Regions from separate parts of the Pantoea nemavictus genome, predicted to be linked through region 2. Evidence: predicted binding sites of a transcription regulator. Region 2 holds the regulator's gene; the other holds the start of a gene.
The links. The regulator CRP, encoded in region 2, controls carbon source genes, mostly activating them, when cyclic AMP is high. The targets are predictions, from matches to a motif close to ATGTGANNNNNNTCACAT.
Positions count from the first base shown of each region.

Region 1: a site for CRP is predicted at 2,563-2,580, ahead of focA (formate transporter FocA). Genes of this name have one in related genera too.

Region 1 is NZ_JBBGZW010000001.1:3,597,037-3,601,961, forward strand. Features, by position in the region: gene pflB (formate C-acetyltransferase) at 1-1,576, opposite strand, end outside; gene focA (formate transporter FocA) at 1,646-2,506, opposite strand; gene ycaO (30S ribosomal protein S12 methylthiotransferase accessory factor YcaO) at 2,863-4,626, opposite strand.
Region 2 is NZ_JBBGZW010000001.1:1,736,564-1,741,488, forward strand. Features, by position in the region: gene WH298_RS07960 (hydrolase) at 1-320, shown strand, start outside; gene WH298_RS07965 (YheU family protein) at 323-541, shown strand; gene WH298_RS07970 (phosphoribulokinase) at 603-1,472, shown strand; gene WH298_RS07975 (OsmC family protein) at 1,570-1,974, opposite strand; gene crp (cAMP-activated global transcriptional regulator CRP) at 2,279-2,911, shown strand; gene WH298_RS07985 (YccS/YhfK family putative transporter) at 2,970-4,925, shown strand, end outside.

The DNA.
Region 1 (4,925 bases), 1.9 Mb from region 2:
CACACGCCATGGTGCGATAAACGTCACGATCGTGCAGCGCCATTAATGAAGCTTCGTAGCTGTACTTATCATGCATGTAATGAATGATATTCAGGGAGGTGACATACTGCTTAGCCAGCCAATCCATGAAGTGATCCAGACGTTCCATCACAGTATCGAAGTCGAGAATTTCGTCAGTAATTGGCGCTTCTTTTGGGCCAACCTGCATTTTCAGCTTCTCATCTACGCCACCGTTAATTGCATACAGCAGAGTTTTAGCCAGGTTGGCACGTGCTCCGAAGAATTGCATCTGTTTGCCGACAATCATTGGGCTTACGCAGCAAGCGATAGCATAGTCATCGTTATCGAAGTCAGGACGCATCAGGTCATCATTCTCATACTGCAATGAAGACGTATCGATCGAGACTTTCGCTGCGTATTTTTTGAAATTAACCGGTAATTTTTCAGACCACAGAATGGTCATGTTGGGTTCCGGTGATGGGCCCATGGTGTAAAGCGTGTTCAGGAAGCGGAAGGTGCTTTTGGTCACCAGAGTACGGCCATCAACACCCATACCGGCGAGTGATTCAGTTGCCCAGATTGGATCACCTGAGAACAGCTCATCATATTCAGGGGTACGCAGGAAGCGCACCATACGAAGTTTCATGACCAGATGGTCAATCAGTTCCTGTGCTTCTTCTTCATTCAGTTTGCCTGCCTGAATATCACGATCGATATATACATCCAGGAAGGTTGATACGCGTCCAAAGGACATCGCCGCACCGTTCTGCGATTTCACCGCAGCGAGGTAGCCGTAGTAAGTCCACTGTACTGCTTCTTGTGCATTAGTGGCCGGCAGTGAAATGTCTGAGCCATATTTCGCAGCCATCTCTTTAATCTGACCAAGCGCACGATGCTGTTCAGAGATCTCTTCACGCAGGCGGATGGTGGCTTCCAGATCAACGCCGTTTTCCATATCGCTCTGTAATGAATTGAACTGCGCGACTTTGTCTTTCATCAGATAGTCGATGCCGTACAGCGCAACGCGACGGTAGTCACCGATGATACGTCCGCGACCATAAGCATCTGGCAGGCCAGTCAGTACGCCTGATTTACGACAGCGCATAATGTCTGGGGTATAAACATCGAATACACCCTGGTTGTGGGTTTTACGATACTCGGTGAAAACTTTTTTTAGCGCAGGGTCGAGTTCGCGGCCATAAACTTTGCATGAACCCTCAACCATTTTTATGCCGCCAAAAGGAATGATGGCTCGTTTCAATGGCGCTTCAGTTTGTAGGCCAACAATTTTTTCCAGCGACTTGCTGATATAACCTGCATCGTGAGAGGTAATGGTTGAAGCCAAATCGGTATCAAAATCAACCGGAGCGTGAGTACGGTTCTCGATTTTGATGCCTTCAAGCACGCTATCCCACAGCTTAGTTGTGGCCGGAGTTGCACCGGCCAGGAAGGATTCGTCGCCTTCATACGGTGTATAGTTTTTCTGGATAAAGTCACGGACGTTGACGCTGTTCTGCCATTCGCCGGCGCTAAATCCTTCCCAGGCTGACGCCATTTTTTCATTCAGTTCGGACATGATATACCTGCCTTATTTAGGGAGACTTTGACGTATGGCGTGCTGAGTCAGCACGCCCGTACCAATTCATTAATGCACCGGCTCGTTGCCACGCAGATAGATTACCCAGTAGGTCAAACCTACTAACAATCCGCCGCCAATAATGTTGCCGATGGTCACGGGAATAAGATTGTTAAGAATGAAATCGCTAACGCTAAGTGAAGGAAATTGAGCTGCGCTTGCACCGGCCATTTGCCAGAATTCTGGGCTGGCGAAATCGCGAATAACGATGGCCATTGGGATCAGGAACATGTTGGCGATGCTATGTTCGAAGCCGCAGGCAACAAACATCGCCACCGGTAAAATCATCGCGAACATCTTATCCATCAAACTGCGGCCGGAATAACTCATCCACACAGCGAGGCAAACCATGAGGTTGGCGAGCGTGCCGAGACTGACTGCTTCAATAAAGGTGTGATGCATTTTATGGTCAGCAGTTTGCAGAACGTTCAAACCCCATGCACCATTCGCCACCATGTGTTCACCAGCTAACCAGATGAGTGCTACAAAGAATAGTGCACCGAACAGATTGCCGATATAGACGGTCAGCCAGTGTCGGCCCAGTTGCAACCAGGTAATTCGTCCGCTGGCTTTCGCTACAACTATCAATACGGTTGAGGTGAACAGGTCAGCACCGCAAACCACTACTAACATCAAACCGAGTGAGAAACAGATGCCGCCTATCAATTTTGCTATGCCATAAGGCATCGCTCCACTTCCGGTAGTCGCAGTGATATAGAAGACAAATGCAATTGAGATAAATACGCCAGCAGTAATGGCAAGGAAGAATGTGGTTAAAGGATGTTTGGTTGCTTTATATATGCCGGCTTCTTCTGCAACTTTTGCCATTGCCGCCGGTAATAATGAATTAAAAGGGTTGTCAGCTTTCACACTAACGCTCTCCAAAAATTGCCTGTAAAGATACTAACAAAGGAGTATAGGTCAGAAATTGACGTGGATCATATTTGACCGGAAGGTAGGCGCTAAGCGAAGCGACCAGTAAGGTAGTTTTCAATTAAAGTATTGAAATTAATAAAATAAATAATTTTTAATTTATGCAAAATAAGTTGAAGTGAGCTGTGATGCAGGCTTGACTTTGTTAAATATCATTAACGATTAAAGCTGAATTGTTATTTAATATTAAGTTTTATGCTTCTTTAATTTTTTGATTAAAAAAATGGCACTGATCTTACTCAGTGCCATTTACGTTACGTGAATTATCCAACTAAAAAATTAGAGAGGGATGATTATTTTTGTGACCAGTAACGACGTTTAGCTGCCTGTAATTTTTCATAAGCGGCTAACAGTGATTGATGGGCAGGGAAGGCTTTAAGGTCCAGATCGACGGCTTGTAATCCATAGAATGGCGCTTCACCACTGATCGCGGCTGAAGCAGCATCTACGGCTGCTTCACCATACATACGTGTGAAAGCACGATGGTATTGAAGCGGGTCACGCTCTTCTTCCATCGCCAGTAACAGCAAAGTTTGCAGGCAGCGATAGTAGTTAGCGCGTTCTTCGCTAAAGATCGACTGGTTGAATTCCATCGTCCATTCAGTCCAGATCAACGCCTGATCCAAATCACCGCCAGCGAGTGCCAGCATTGTTTTTAGCTCGCCAATACGCAGCGTATACCAGCCATTGTCTTTGCCCGACGCCAGACCCAGCAGTTCGCGCACGCGAGTAAAGTCATCGTGACCTTCTTCGTCTAACTGAACAATAAGATCGAGATAGGCTTCCGGTTCCCACTGACTCTCTGGCAACGCGAGCAGCGTCTCGCGCAGCGGTGCACCCATACTGTTGTTTGCCAGCAGTAGATCTTCTGCCGGATAGATGTCGGACATGCCAGGCACGATGATGCGGCAGGCGTAAACACTCAGATGTTCGTAATCGGCAATGTAAACTTCTTTATCTTCTGCACGGAAGATGGCCATCAACGTATCAAACTCTTCGTGAGTCGTACCCGCAAAGCTCCAGTCGACGAATGGATAATCGGCATCTTCTTTAAACATATCCCATGAGATCAGGCCGCTAGAGTCGATGAAGTGAGTTTCCAGGTTAGCGTGTTCAGCTACTTCTTCATCATCAAATGTAGGTGGCGTGAACACGTCGAGATCTTTCAGACCGCGGCCCTGCAACAGCTCGGTTACCGTCCGCTCCAGCGCAACGCCAAAGTCCGGATGTGCGCCGAACGAGGCAAAGCAGGTGCCGTTCGCCGGGTTGAACAACACGACGCAGATAACCGGATATTTGCCGCCCAGCGAAGCATCATAAGAGAAGATAGGGAAACCTTCTGCTTCCAGACGCTCAATCGCTTCTATCACTCCCGGATAACGCTGCATTACTGCTTCAGGAATTTCTGGCAGGCTGATGGACTCGGCGATGATGCGGTTCTTGATATGACGCTCAAACACTTCAGATAAGCCTTGTACACGCGCTTCGTTTGCGGTGTTACCAGCTGACATGCCATTTGAGACATACAGGTTACCGATGATGTTCATCGGGATATAAACCGTTTGCTGATCAGATTGACGGGTAAATGGCAGGCCGCAAATTCCGCGCTCGCTATTTCCAGATTGCAGATCAATCAACTCAGAGGCACTCAGGCTCTCCTCAGGATCGTAGAATTTGCGCAGGCGCGCATCCAGAATGCCTTCCGGCAGGCTGTCATCCTCTGTGAGCGGGAACCACTTTTCATTCGGATAGTGTACAAAATCGCCATTGGCGATGGATTTGCCCAACCAAAAATCAGCAAAGAAATAGTTGGTTGAGAGACGCTCGAAATACTCGCCCAGCGCTGAGGCTAATGCCGCTTTTTTGCTGGCACCTTTACCGTTAGTAAAGCAGAGCGGGCAGTCGCGATCGCGAATGTGCACTGACCAGACGTGTGGTACCGGATTCAGCCAGGAAGCTTCTTCAATATTGAAACCAAGGTCTTGCAGTTTCTGCTGGAAGCGTGCAATGGAATCTTCCAGTGCGGCATCTTTACCGGGGATAAACGTTTGCGTCATGGTGGCGCTCTCTCAAGTCAATGGGGTGGGCGTAAAGCGCGCAATAATACGGGTTTTGCACGTGCTTCGCTATTCAGTCCGCCAAATTTATCTGAGTCTGGTAACGGCATTTACTCCCTTTAACACCTGGGTTCTTTTTTCATAAGCCACCTCACAAAATTCCGCAGCTTAATGCATTTATGACATAAGCTGCGGTGGGGCTGGCTCTGGAAATGTGATCGCTGCCGGATTAATGATTGCAGCCATCTGGAGGCAATGATAAAACCGATGGGGTATTCATAACCGTTCGATATGACAGT
Region 2 (4,925 bases):
TTCGCCGCTTACGCGAATTTGATGATGCGATAACCGCACGTGCGCACGGTTTTATTGACGCGAACGACTATTATCAACGTGCTAGCGCCATGCCGCTGCTGACCGGCGTGCGCAAACCGTTATTGATCATCCATGCGCAAGACGATCCTTTTATGACCGATGCCGTGATCCCGCGCCCCGAACAGCTGTCAGCCTCCACGCAGTATCAGCTGACGCAGCACGGTGGCCACGTTGGCTTCGTCGGCGGCAGCTTGCTTAAACCAAAAATGTGGCTGGAACAGCGCGTACCCGATTGGCTCTCAACGTATCTGGATGTGTAATTGTGATTATTCCCTGGCAAGAACTCGAAGCGGACACGCTGGAAAATCTGATTGAAACCTTTGTGTTACGCGAAGGCACCGATTACGGCGAGCAGGAGCGCAGTTTGCTGCAAAAAGTTGCCGATGTGCGGCGTCAGCTGGAGCGCGGCGACGTCGTGTTAGTGTGGTCAGAACTGCATGAATCCATCAATATCATGCCGAAGGGTGAATTCCGCGGCTGATGCACCCAAGCGCAATTCGTGGTAACAATGCTCATCGCCGGACCTCACAGGGAGCTCTGTTATGTCAGCCAGGCATCCAATTATTGCCGTCACCGGTTCCAGCGGTGCCGGAACCACCACCACCAGCCTCGCCTTCCGCAAGATTTTCCAGCAGCTTAATCTGCATGCGGCGGAATTAGAGGGCGACAGTTTCCATCGCTTCACGCGTCCGGAAATGGACATGGCGATCCGCAAAGCGCGCGATCTCGGCCGCCACATCAGCTATTTCGGCCCGGAAGCCAACGACTTTGGCTTACTGGAGCAAACGTTCAAGCATTATGGCCAAACCGGCCTGGGCGAATCGCGGAAATATCTGCACACCTACGATGAAGCCGTGCCGTGGAATCAGGTGCCCGGCACCTTCACGCCGTGGCAACCGCTGCCGGAAAACACCGATGTGCTGTTCTATGAAGGCTTACACGGCGGCGTGGTCACACAGCAGCAGAATGTGGCGGAGCATGTTGATCTGCTGGTGGGCGTGGTGCCGATTGTTAACCTTGAGTGGATTCAGAAGCTGGTGCGCGACACCGGCGAGCGCGGCCATTCACGTGAGGCGGTGATGGATTCGGTGGTGCGTTCGATGGAGGATTACATCAACTTCATCACGCCACAGTTTTCACGCACGCACATCAACTTTCAGCGCGTGCCAACCGTTGACACCTCAAACCCGTTTGCCGCACGTGAAATTCCATCACTCGATGAAAGCTTCGTAGTGATTCACTTCCGCGGGCTGGAAGGTATCGCCTTCCCCTATTTGCTGGCGATGATTCAGGGATCGTTTATTTCCCACATTAATACGCTGGTGGTGCCGGGCGGCAAAATGGGATTGGCGATGGAACTGATAATGCTACCGCTGGTTCAGCGACTAATTGAAGGAAAACGGATTGAGTGAGGGTTACTCGCCGGTATGGAACCGGTCGCCATGAATGGCGACTCTACAAAAAACGCGATGATTTCGTAGGGTGCGCATTGATGCGCACCTGGAAGCATTAAAGCTCGATCACTTCATAGCTGTGGGTGATTTCCACGCCCTTGCCCAGCATAATCGCCACAGAACAGTATTTTTCCGCAGAGAGATCAACCGCGCGCGCTACGGCTTTATCGCTCAACGCTTTGCCGCTGACGATAAAATGCAGGTTGATATGGGTAAAAATGCGTGGAGCTTCTTCGCGGCGTTCTGACGTCAGTTTGACTTCGCAATCGGCGACATCGCTGCGCCCTTTTTGCAGAATCGACACCACATCAATGGCGCTACAACCACCGGCGGCCATGAGCACCATCTCCATAGGACTTGGCGCTTTATCACCGGAATTACCGTCCATTAATACCTGATGACCGGATGAGGATTCTCCGAGAAAGGTAAGACCTTCCACCCATTTCACTCGTGCCTGCATGATTCTTTCTCCTGAAGCGGCGGTTTTGCCGCCAGATTACGCTTTCACCTGATAAACAGCAATCCAGACTATTCCCCCGTTTGCTGAAGCGAGACAACACAAGACAGCTCGCAAAAGCTGTGCTACAAACAGTGCTGAAAATATTTTCGTCGTTACAGACGAAGGCGGGAAGAATCAAAAGCGTAGCTTAAGAATGACCCGGAATAATTTTTCCATTACTGGAAACGCTCGACGATTAAACCGCCTGACAGGGAAAAAATGCCCCCTGTATTTTGGGCACGATTACAACAGAGGATAATAGCGAATGGTTCTCGGCAAACCGCAAACAGACCCTACACTCGAATGGTTCCTGTCCCATTGCCATATTCACAAATATCCATCCAAAAGCACGCTCATCCATCAGGGTGAGAAAGCGGAAACGCTGTACTACATCGTTAAAGGTTCCGTAGCGGTACTGATTAAAGATGAAGAAGGCAAAGAGATGATTCTCTCCTACCTCAATCAGGGAGATTTCATCGGCGAACTCGGTCTTTTCGAAGAAGGCCAGGAACGTAGTGCCTGGGTGCGTGCGAAGTCTGCCTGCGAAGTGGCTGAAATTTCCTACAAAAAATTCCGTCAGCTGATTCAGGTAAACCCGGATATTTTAATGCGACTTTCGTCGCAAATGGCGCGTCGTCTGCAAGTGACATCGGAGAAAGTGGGCAACCTCGCTTTCCTTGATGTGACAGGACGTATTGCGCAAACGCTGCTTAATCTGGCTAAACAGCCAGATGCGATGACTCACCCAGACGGCATGCAAATCAAAATCACCCGTCAGGAGATTGGTCAGATCGTGGGCTGCTCACGCGAAACTGTGGGCCGTATCCTGAAAATGCTGGAAGATCAGAATCTGATCTCCGCACACGGTAAAACCATCGTCGTTTACGGCACCCGCTAATTTCTTCTCACCCACGGCGTGATGGCAACATCGCGCCGTTTCTATTTGCGATGAGCTGATGTGGCGCCGAATCATCTATCATCCTGAAGTCAACTATGCGCTGCGGCAAACGCTGGTGCTGTGCCTGCCTGTGGCTCTCGGTTGGCTGTTTGGCGATCTGCAAAAAGGTCTGCTGTTCTCGTTAGTGCCTGCCTGCTGCAATATGGCGGGTCTGGATACGCCGCATAAACGCTTCTTCAAACGCCTGATTGTCGGTGGTTCGCTGTTTGCCACCGGCAGTTTCCTGATGCAAATTTTGACCGCTTACCAGATTCCGCTGCCGCTGATCCTGCTGGCGCTGCCGCTGCTGATCGGCGTAACCGGCGAAATCGGCCCGCTGCATGCACGCCTGCTGCCCGCCACTTTAATCGCCGCCATCTTTACGCTCAGCCTGGTTAGGCGCATGCCGATATGGGTGCCGCCGCTGCTCTATATTGGCGGCACGCTGTGGTACGGCTTATTCAACTGGTTCTGGTTCTGGCTGTGGAAAGAGCAGCCGATGCGCGAATCACTCAGCCTGCTGTTCCGCGAACTGGCCGATTATTGCGATGCCAAGTACACCTTATTGACGCAGCTAACCGATCCGGAAAAAGCGCTGCCACCGCTGCTGGCACGTCAGCAAAAGGCGGTCGATCTCATTACCACCTGCTACCAGCAAATGCATATGCTGTCGGCCAGCCGCGATAACAGCCACAAGCGCCTGACGCGCGCCTTCCAGGTGGCGCTGGATTTACAGGAACACATCTCGGTCAGCCTGCATCAGCCTGAAGAGGTGCAGAAGCTGGTGGAGGAGAGTCACGCTGAAGCGGTGATCCGCTGGAACGCCAAAATTATCTCCGCACGGTTACGCGTGCTGGCCGATGCCATTCTCTATCATCAGCTGCCGGATCGCTTTCATATGGAGAAACAGCTCGGCGCGCTAGAGAAAATTGCCCGCCAGCATCCGGATAATCCGGTCGGCAATTTCTGCCTCTACCACTTCAGCCGCATCGCCCGCGTATTGCGCACGCAGAAACCGCTCTACACGCGCGACCTGATGGCCGATCGTCAACGTCGTTTGCCGCTGTTGCCAGCACTGCGCAGTTATCTGTCGTTCAAATCCACCGCCTTACGCACTGCGGCCCGCTTCGCCGTGATGCTGATGTTTGGCAGCTCGCTGGCACTGTTCTTTAATATCCCTAAACCGTACTGGATATTGATGACGATTATGTTCGTCAGCCAGAACGGCTATAGCGCCACGCGCGTGCGTATTCAGCACCGTGCGCTGGGCACCTTTGCCGGTTTATTGATTGCCGCGGCCTCGCTGCAGCTGGCGGTGCCAGAATCAATCACCTTGCTGTTTATGCTGGGCATCACGCTGGCGAGCTATCTGATCACGCGGAAATATTATGGCTGGTCGATGATTGGCTTCACCGTCACTGCGGTGTATTCGCTGCAGCTGCTGTCGCTCAACGGCGCGCAGTTCTTGTTGCCGCGCATGATGGATACCTTGATGGGCTGCCTGATTGCTTTCGCCGGCATGATTTGGCTGTGGCCGCAGTGGCAAAGCGGACTGCTGCGCAAGAATGCGCACGATGCGCTGGAAGCATATCAGGAAGCGCTGCAGCTACTGCTTGGCCCGGAGCAGTCGCCCGAGAAGCTGGCGTATCAGCGTATCAAGGTTAACCAGGCACACAACGCGCTGTTCAACTCATTGAACCAGGCGTCGAGCGAGCCGGGCTTTAACCTGAAATATCTGCAAGATATGCGCATGTGGGTGACGCACAGCCAGTTTATCGTTGAGCACATTAACGCCATGACGATTCTGGCGCGCGAGCACACCATGTTGACGGCGAAGCTGGCGGAACGTTATCTGCAATCTTGTGAAATTGCGCTGCAGCGTTGCCAGCAGCGGCTGGCGTATGACGGGCCGGGCAACGACAGCAATATTCTGGAAGCGCCGGAGAATCTTAACGAAGGGCCGGTTACGATTGTC